Regions from separate parts of the Vogesella lacus genome, predicted to be linked through region 2. Evidence: predicted binding sites of a transcription regulator. Region 2 holds the regulator's gene; the other holds the start of a gene.

Region 1 (4,410 bases), on a different contig from region 2:
CTCCTTGCGGGTCACGCCGCTATCCAGCACACGACCTGCCAGAATCAGCTGCACGCCTTCGCGCCGGCCCAGCTCACGCGCCACCGTCACCGCCTGCCACGGGTCCATTACCTTGCCATCGGGAAACAGTGAAACGGTACTGGCATCCAGTCCGCGCACCTCTCGATGCTGCCCCATCTTTGCGGCCAACCTTGCCGGCAGCCAGGTCGCCAGATTGCCAAGATCCCCTGCATCCTGTGGCTTGGGTACCTCGAAATAAGTTACCAGCATGGCGCGCTGCAAGGCACGGCCACCAGACAAGGCCGGCTTGGGGCAGGCGTTGACCGGGCCGTCTTGCGGTGCCGCCGTATCCAGCTCGACCGTGACCATCAGCAGGCCATCCTGCACCCGCTCGGCGATGACCTTGGTGCGCCCTTTCAGCATCTCAGGCCCAGCCATCAAGGCCTCGGCCAGATCGCCATTCTGGCTGATGGATGCCGCCCGCAGCTGACCACCCTGGGTCATCGAAATCCAGCGCACGGCATCATCGATGGCCGCTTGCCTTGCCGCTACCCGCCCCATTTCCAGCGACGCAACCCCTTCACCGCGATAAATCGCCGCGCTGACCGTTGCCGACATGAAAAACGCCGCCACAAGGGCGGCGATACCACGCAGGAAAATTCTCATGAAATCCTTTGAGCCAATGCTAGTGCGACGGGGCACCATGCCCGCTCTCGCTGACACAACCATTACCGGTACAACCAAGCGCCATACCATTTTCATCACGCATCATGCCGGCTGCCATCGCCACATTGCCACTGCTGGTCAGCGCCGTGCGATAGGCCTTGAAGAAGGACTCGTCCAGAACCACCTCGGCAATGCTCTCGCTGCTGCCGTCAGGTTTGAACTCGGTAGACAGCACCCGTACACCACGCAGATAAGCGTCGACAAATACTCGGAAACTGTCATTGGTAGCGACCATATTGCCTACCGAGCTGTTACCCGACAAGCGAAAACCCTGCACCTGCTCGGCCACGGCCCGATAGGCATCGAGCTGCGAGGCGCGCATCGCCAGCAGACGACGCTGCACCGGCGTCAGGCTGCGGTTATTAGGTGGCGCACCGTAGCCAACCACCCTTACACGCAAGGCGTTGTACTTCTCTTCGGCCTTGTGGGGCTCTTCAGGCACTGGGCCGATATAACCGCCCCCCATCATCACGCCTGTATTCGACATCACCGGTTGACGCGAAATACCCAGTTGCTCGTGAGAGCCGCCCACCGCCGGTGCAGCAGCCACCACCATCCAGCCGCCATCATGGCCGGAAGCTGTCGCCGGAGCCACGCTGGTTACCGTATACGGCGTTGGCGCACTGGACGAGGCGCAAGCCGTCAGGGAGGCCAGCGCCAGCACTCCGGTCATTACCGTTGAAATCTTCATTTTCTTCTCCAGCTACCGTATGCCATTCATTTTATCGCTTCCTCGCCTTATCGGCCGGACTCATATCAACTTTAACTGAAAATACGCCCGCTCCCCGAAAGCAGTTCCGCATCAGCCTTTTTTTGCATGATAAACTCGGGACTTTCATTCAGCACACCATCCAACAAGATCATGATGAAAAAACTGCTCGCCAGCGCCATGCTGTTGCTGCCAATGCTTGCCAATGCCGGCCCCAGTGTCGAGCTGCAAACCAACAAGGGGCTGATCACTATCGAACTGGATGCACAAAAAGCACCCAAGTCGGTTGAAAACTTTGTCAGCTACGTCAAAAGCGGGCATTACAGCAATACCGTATTTCATCGCGTAATTGATGGCTTCATGATCCAGGGTGGCGGCTTTACCGTCCAGCAAGGCGGTCTGGTACAAAAACCGACCCGCGCCCCGATTGCCAACGAGGCCGACAACGGCCTGAAAAACGTGATCGGCAGCATTGCCATGGCACGTACCAATGATCCGAATTCGGCGACCTCACAGTTTTTCATCAATCTGGTGAACAACGACTTCCTCGACTTCCGCAGCAAGACGACCGCCGGCTGGGGCTATGCCGTTTTCGGCAAGGTGACCGCCGGCATGGATGTGGTCAACCGCATCGGCAAATCACGCACAGGCTTTATTGCCGGCATGCAGGACGTGCCGCTGGAGCCAATCGTGATTACCAAGGCCACTTACAAACCCTGATACCGACTCAACCCCTGACAGGATACGAATATGATCAAGCTCAGCACCAATTTTGGCGACATCACCCTGGAACTGTTTGCCGACAAGGCGCCGAAGACCGTTGCCAACTTTGAACAGTACGTTCTGGATGGCCACTACGATGGCACCATCTTCCACCGTGTAATCAACGGCTTCATGATCCAGGGCGGCGGCTTCACCGCTGACATGGATCAGAAAGAAACCCGCGACACTATCGTCAACGAAGCCAACAACGGCCTGTCCAACAAGACCTACACCATCGCCATGGCGCGCACCCCGGATCCGCACTCCGCCAGCGCCCAGTTCTTCATCAATGTGTCCGACAACGACTTCCTCGACTTCCGCTCCGAGACCATGCAGGGCTGGGGTTATGCCGTATTCGGCCAGGTTGTTGCCGGCCAGGACGTGGTTGACCGCATCAAGGCCGTGAAGACCGGCCGCGCAGGTGGCCATCAGGATGTGCCGGTCGAGCCGGTCATCATCGAAAAAGCCGCGGTTGTCGGCGCTGCCGAATAATCAGCAGCAAGCGTTTCATGGCTGTGCCCTTGGCACAGCCATTTTCATTCTGGCGAACACATGGCTATCCATTTCATTTCCGACCTGCACCTGAACGAAGATCAACCCTGGCTGGGCGAGTTGTTTGCCCACTGCCTGCACGACTGGGTTGGCCGCATCGACGCGCTGTACATCCTCGGCGATCTGTTCGAGTACTGGGTTGGCGATGATGACGACAATAGCTTTCATCAGCAGATGTTGCAGCTGATGCAGGACTTCAGCCGGCAGACGCCGCTGTATGTCATGCATGGCAATCGCGACTTCCTGCTGGGCAAGGGCTTCGAACAGCTTAGCGGCGCGCGCCTGCTGCCGGCGCAGCATCAACTAAGCGCTTATGGCCACGACTACCTGCTGCTGCACGGTGACGAGTTGTGCACCGATGACCTGCCTTACCAGCAATTTCGCCAGATGGTGCGCCAGAACGCATGGCAACAAGCCTTTCTGGCCAAGCCGCTGGCTGAACGTCACGCCATCGCCCGGCAGATTCGCCAGCAAAGCGAAGCGCGCAAACAGGCTGACGGCCCGAGCGAAATCAGCGATGTCAGCCCCGAAGCCGTGCTGCAAACGTTGGCCGCATACCCCGATTGCACTCTGATCCACGGTCACACCCACCGTCCGGCCTGCCACGACTACCAGCTGACCGGCCAGATGCGCCAGCGCTGGGTGATTCGCGACTGGCATGATGGCCAGGGAGGTTATCTGCGCCTTGACGCGCAGGGTCTGAGCGCCCATCTGCTGGGCCTGTAAATACGGCACAAAGCAAGCCGGCAAGGGTTTTCCCGCAAGGGCAAGCCCCAAATGACGTAGCTGCCCGCAAAAAATAGAATTCCGCCCTTCCTGGCAAGACCGGGAATATAAACACTACACAACGGAGTTCTATTAATGTCTATGGGATTGCAAGCCTTGCTGGCTTTCATGCCAATTCTGCTGGCGGCCATCTTGCTGGTCGGGCTGAACTGGCCGGCCAAGCGCGCCATGCCGGCAGTGTTCATCGCTACCGCACTCATCGCCCTGTTTGCCTGGGAAATGAGCTTTAACCGCATTCTGGCCTCTACCGTACAAGGCTTTCTGATTACCGCCTCGGTATTGTGGATCATCTTCGGCGCGATCCTGCTGCTGAACACCCTCAAACACTCCGGCGGCATCAGTGCCATTCGCGAAGGCTTTGCCAATATCACGCCTGACCGCCGCATTCAGGCGCTGATCATCGGCTGGCTGTTTGGCTGCTTCATCGAAGGCGCTTCCGGCTTTGGCACCCCCGCCGCCATCGCCGCACCACTGCTGGTAGCCATGGGCTTCCCTGCCATGGCCGCCGTCCTGCTCGGCATGATGGTGCAATCTACCCCCGTTTCTTTCGGCGCGGTCGGCACCCCGATTCTGGTTGGTCTGAACACCGGTATGGACAGCAACGCCATCGGCGCACAGTTGGCCGCAAACGGCAGCAGCTGGACCGCCTACCTGGCGCAGATTACCTCCAGTGTTGCCATCATCCACGCCCTGGTTGGCGTGCTGATGCCGCTGTTCATGGTGGCGATGATGACCCGCTTCTTCGGTCGCAACCGCTCGTGGAAAGAAGGCCTCGAAACCGCACCTTTCGCACTGTTGACCGGCGTCGCCTTTACCGTACCTTATGCCCTGACCGGCATCTTCCTTGGCCCGGAATTCCCGTCCATCATCGGCAG
Region 2 (4,410 bases):
AGGGGTTGATAGATGGGCAGGCGCTGATGATAGGCGATCGCAAGCATGACCTGATTGCCGCCCGCGAGAATGGCCTGGCCTGCTGCGCGGTGCGCTGGGGCTATGGCAGCGAGGAGGAGCTGCAGCACTACGCACCCGATCATCTGCTGGATACACCGCAGCAGTGGCTGGCACTGGCCGCATTGTGATGACGCTGCGACAGAAGGATAGCCATGGCTTCGGCGATTAAGACCCTGACAATCGCGATGACGGCAAAGCGCTATCTGTTGCCGGTGTTGGCCGCATGGCTGCTGGCGGGGATAGTGCTGGGCTGGTGGCTGGAGAGTGTGGCCTTGTTCTGGCTGCTACCGATTGCCGGTCTGACTGTCTGGTATCTGCTGGCCGCCTGGCACGATCGTCGACAGCTGTCTGCCGCGGCGAAGGATGCCATCTGGCAGGAGTCGGTAATGTTGGCCGCAGGCGAATCAGCGTGGCTGCGTTTTCGCGACTTTGTGCTGCATGGTGATGAAGCCATTCAGGTGCAGTGCATGCCGGTCGTGTTTACCCGCTTGCGCTGGTGGCGCAAGAACCTGCTGGATAGCGGTGCCCGCTTTGTCTGTTTGTGCCCGGCATTTCCTGATAACTACACCCTGCAAAGTTTTGTCGATGCCGCAGATGATCAACAGGATGGCTTCACCTTGCTGTTGAAGGGCGGTGGCGATTGCTATGCCATCGTACCGGCCAAGGGGAAAGTGCTGTGGACGCTGGAGAAAAGAAGCGGGGATGATCGCTGGCTGGAACTGCGTTTGCAGTTCCGGCGAGAGGGGAATAGCTGGCTGCTGGCAGATATCGGCAGTGGCTGGCTGAGATAGCGGATGCCGCATGTGACAAGGCCAGCCTGTCGGCTGGCCTTGTTGTTGGCGTGTCGTGGTGATCAGGCGAGGGCGGTAAAGCTGCGCAGGCGCGCCTCGATGATGCGCGGGTTTTCGCCGTTGGCAATCGCGATCAGCCCTTCGACGGTCAGCTCCTTGATATTGCTTTCCAGCATGATCAGGTTTTTCAGCTTGTTGGCCATCGGCAGGAACAGCAGGTTGGCCACGCCGACGCCGTAGACGGTCGCGACAAAGGCCACCGCAATACCGCCACCGAGTTTGGACGGGTCGGACAGGTTTTCCATTACATGAATCAGGCCCAGCACGGCACCGAGGATGCCCATGGTCGGCGAATAGCCGCCGGCGGCTTCCCAGATTTTGGCCGATTGCTTGCGTGCCTGCTCGTTCATGTCGATTTCGGTTTCAAGCACATCGCGGATGACTTGCGGCTCGGCACCATCCACCAGCATCTGCAGACCTTTTTTGACAAAAGGGTCTTTCTGCAGATTGATGAAGCCTTCCAGCGCCAGAAAGCCACCACGGCGGGCGGCCTGACTCCAGCCGACGATGTCGCGGATCAGTTTTTCATGTTCGTACTGTGGCGGCTTGAAAATCCAGCCGGCCATCTTGATGCCGTTGATGAACTGCTTGGGCGTGCATTGCAGCATGACGGCACTGGCGGTGCCGCCGATGACAATCAGAAATGCGGTAACTTGCAGCAGCGAGCCGATATGGCCGCCTTCGAGTGCCTGGCCGGCAAGAATGGCGGTCAGGCCGCCGATGATGGCAATGATGCTGATCTTGTCCAATGTGGCTTTCCCCTCGCCGCTCAGGTCCACTCGCGCAAGCGCGAGCGCAGGCGTGCAATGGCCTGGCTATGCAGTTGCGAGACGCGGGATTCGGAGACGCCTAGTACGGCGCCGATTTCCTTGAGGTTGAGATCCTGTTCGTAGTACAGGCTCATCACCAGCTGGTCGCGCTCGGGCAGCAGCTTGATTGCATCGACGAGGGCCGAGCGGAAGCCGTCATCAGACAGCTGTTCCAGCGGGCTGGCCAGATTCTCGTCCATGATGTTGTCGACCGGATTGCTGTGGCCTTCATCATCGCCGTGAAAGTCTTCGAAGTGCACGAGGCAGATGCCTTTGCACTCGGACAGCATGCTCTGGTACTCGGGCAGCGGCAGCTGCATGGCTTCGGCGATCTCGCTCTCGGACGGCGGACGGCCAAAGTCGTGCTCGAGCTTGTGGATGGTCGATTCGATCTGGCGCAGATTGCGACGGGTCTGGCGTGGCAGCCAGTCTTCGCGGCGCAGCTCGTCGAGCATGGCACCGCGAATGCGCTGGCTGGCAAAAGTTTCGAATTGCACGCCCTGGTTCTGGTCGAACTGGCGGGCAGCCTCGATCAGGCCGATGGTGCCGACCTGGATCAGGTCGTTGATGTCGACACTGGCAGGCAGGCGCGCAATCATCATGCTGGCCAGCTTTTTCACCAGCGGCGCGTAGGCGGTAATGTCGATCTCATGGCTTGGCCGGTGCTGCTGGTAGGCTTGCCATTTTGGTGGTGCCGGCATGTCTAGTTACCTGTCAAATCTGCAAGCGCCTTGCTTGTCATCAGTAGCTGCTCCAGATAGCTGCCTCGCGGCATCGCTGTGTCGGCAGTGTGCCATTGCGGCAGCAGGGCTGCCAGTTGCATGAAGGCCTGGGCGGCATCGCTGTCGGGAAAGGCCTCGACTACGGGTCGTCGCAAGGTCTGGCTTTTGCGTATGGTGTTGTCGTCCGGCACGAAGCCTACCCAACGCAAGCCCACGTTCAGATAGTCACCGGCCACACTCTGCAGGCGATAAAACACCGACTGCGCCTCGTCAAAGTTGGCCGCAGCATTGACCAGCACATTGAAGCGGCGCTGGGCGTATTCGTGTGCCAGCTTTTTCAGCATGGCATAGCCACCGGTCAGGCTGTCGGCTGCCGATGAAATCACCAGTACCAGATTATCGGCAATGCAACAGGGGGCCGGATCCTCCGCCAGCGGCGGGGTATCCAGCAACATCATCGAGGCATCATGCTCGACCAGGGCAAATTCGGTAATCAGCCGGCGCCAGATGCGTGGCGACAGCCGGGTTCTTTCTTCGACGCTGGCGGTCAGGTTGATCAGGCTCATGCCGTGACGGTTGCTGACCAGCAGCTCGGCCAGATCGCCAAGGCTGATATTGATATTGGCCAGTGTGCCGGCGGCAGGCAGGCCGAGTCGTCTGGCCAGACCTTGGCCGGCATTATGCTCGACCAGCAAGGGGCGATGTTTGAGCAAGGCCAAGGCGGAGGCAAGTTCTCCGCTGACCGTGCTGCGTCCGCTGCCTTCGGCACCGAAAAAGGCGAACGATGGCGGATAGGGCAGGGCAATTTGCTGCCGCAGGCTGGCAGCCTGGTCAAACAGACTCATGACAGCCATCCGGACTGGGCGGCACTCAGAATGGCGGCTTCGCCCTGGCCGTCGGCATTGAACGGCGAGTTTTGCAGTGCAGCGCGCATGGCGCGATCGATCAGCAGCTCGGCATGGGCAGCGTGAATGTCTTCCGGCACGCGCTGGCCATTGGTGACGTAGAACAGGCGCAGGCGGTGGCGTATCACCACGTCCAGCCCCGGCCCCAGCGCCAGTGCTTCGTCAATCTTGGAAATGATGGCCCCGGCCAGACCATCGCCACGATAGTGGCGCACCACGTCTTCAAGGGTATGGCCGTCTGCGTTGGCCGCGAGCAGCAGCAGTCGCTCCACCGGCCGGCCGGTCTGACTGAACATTTCCAGCTGCGCCTGCACGCGGGCATCACGCTGGCTCATGCCGACGGTGTCGATCAGGATGATCTTGCGGCTGTAGAGGTCGGCCAGTGTCAGCTGCAGATCGCCTTCGTTCTGTACCGAAAACACCGGCACGCCGAGAATTTTGCCGTAAATGCGCAGCTGGTCCTGCGCGCCGATACGATAGGTATCGGTGGTAATCAGCGCGACATTCTGCGCACCGTGGCGCATGGTAGCCCTTGCGGCCAACTTGGCAACAGTGGTGGTCTTGCCGACACCGGTCGGGCCGACCAGGGCGTAAATGCCGCCGCGTTCGATCGGATCGTGTTGCGGGTCCATGCACTTGAGATTGTGGATCAGCGCCGAGCGTGCCCATTTTTGCGCAACCTCGCCCTCGTATTGTGGCGGCAGTTTTTGCGTGAGTTGGCGAATCAGGGTCGCGCTGAAGCCGGCTGTCAGCAAATGGCGGAACAGCTCGGTGCGATTCGGCGTCTTGTGCTCCATGTCCGACCAGGCAAAGCCGGCCAGCTGGCTTTGCAGCAGGCTGCGCAATTGCTTGATTTCGTCGCCGATCTGCTTGAGCTCCTGCGCCATCTGTTCGCGTTCGGCATCATGCGCGGGAGGTACTTGTGCCGGCGCAGGCTTGGCGTTGGCCGCAGGTCTGGCTTGCGCGCTAGCGCTTGCCGCTGCTGGCCGTGGTTCAGGGGCAGGAGGCGGCGCACTCTGACGAACGTGATCCAGGAAGGGCCTTGGCTCGTTTCGGGCCGGAC

The links. The regulator FliA, encoded in region 2, starts transcription of late flagellar genes. The targets are predictions, from matches to a motif close to GCTAAAGNTNNNNNNNNNNCNGCCGATAAT.
Region 1: a site for FliA is predicted at 1,464-1,493, ahead of ACZ9W6_RS11645 (LPP20 family lipoprotein). Genes of this name have one in related genera too.

Annotation. Positions count from the first base shown of each region.
Region 1 is NZ_CEETQT010000008.1:102,239-106,648, forward strand. Features, by position in the region: gene ACZ9W6_RS11640 (flagella assembly protein FlgT middle domain-containing protein) at 1-666, opposite strand, end outside; gene ACZ9W6_RS11645 (LPP20 family lipoprotein) at 686-1,417, opposite strand; gene ACZ9W6_RS11650 (peptidylprolyl isomerase) at 1,592-2,155, shown strand; gene ACZ9W6_RS11655 (peptidylprolyl isomerase) at 2,186-2,689, shown strand; gene ACZ9W6_RS11660 (UDP-2,3-diacylglucosamine diphosphatase) at 2,750-3,475, shown strand; gene ACZ9W6_RS11665 (L-lactate permease) at 3,611-4,410, shown strand, end outside.
Region 2 is NZ_CEETQT010000007.1:144,170-148,579, forward strand. Features, by position in the region: gene ACZ9W6_RS10695 (HAD family hydrolase) at 1-188, shown strand, start outside; gene ACZ9W6_RS10700 (hypothetical protein) at 213-851, shown strand; gene ACZ9W6_RS10705 (flagellar motor protein) at 914-1,660, opposite strand; gene ACZ9W6_RS10710 (RNA polymerase sigma factor FliA) at 1,681-2,421, opposite strand; gene ACZ9W6_RS10715 (MinD/ParA family ATP-binding protein) at 2,424-3,287, opposite strand; gene flhF (flagellar biosynthesis protein FlhF) at 3,284-4,410, opposite strand, start outside.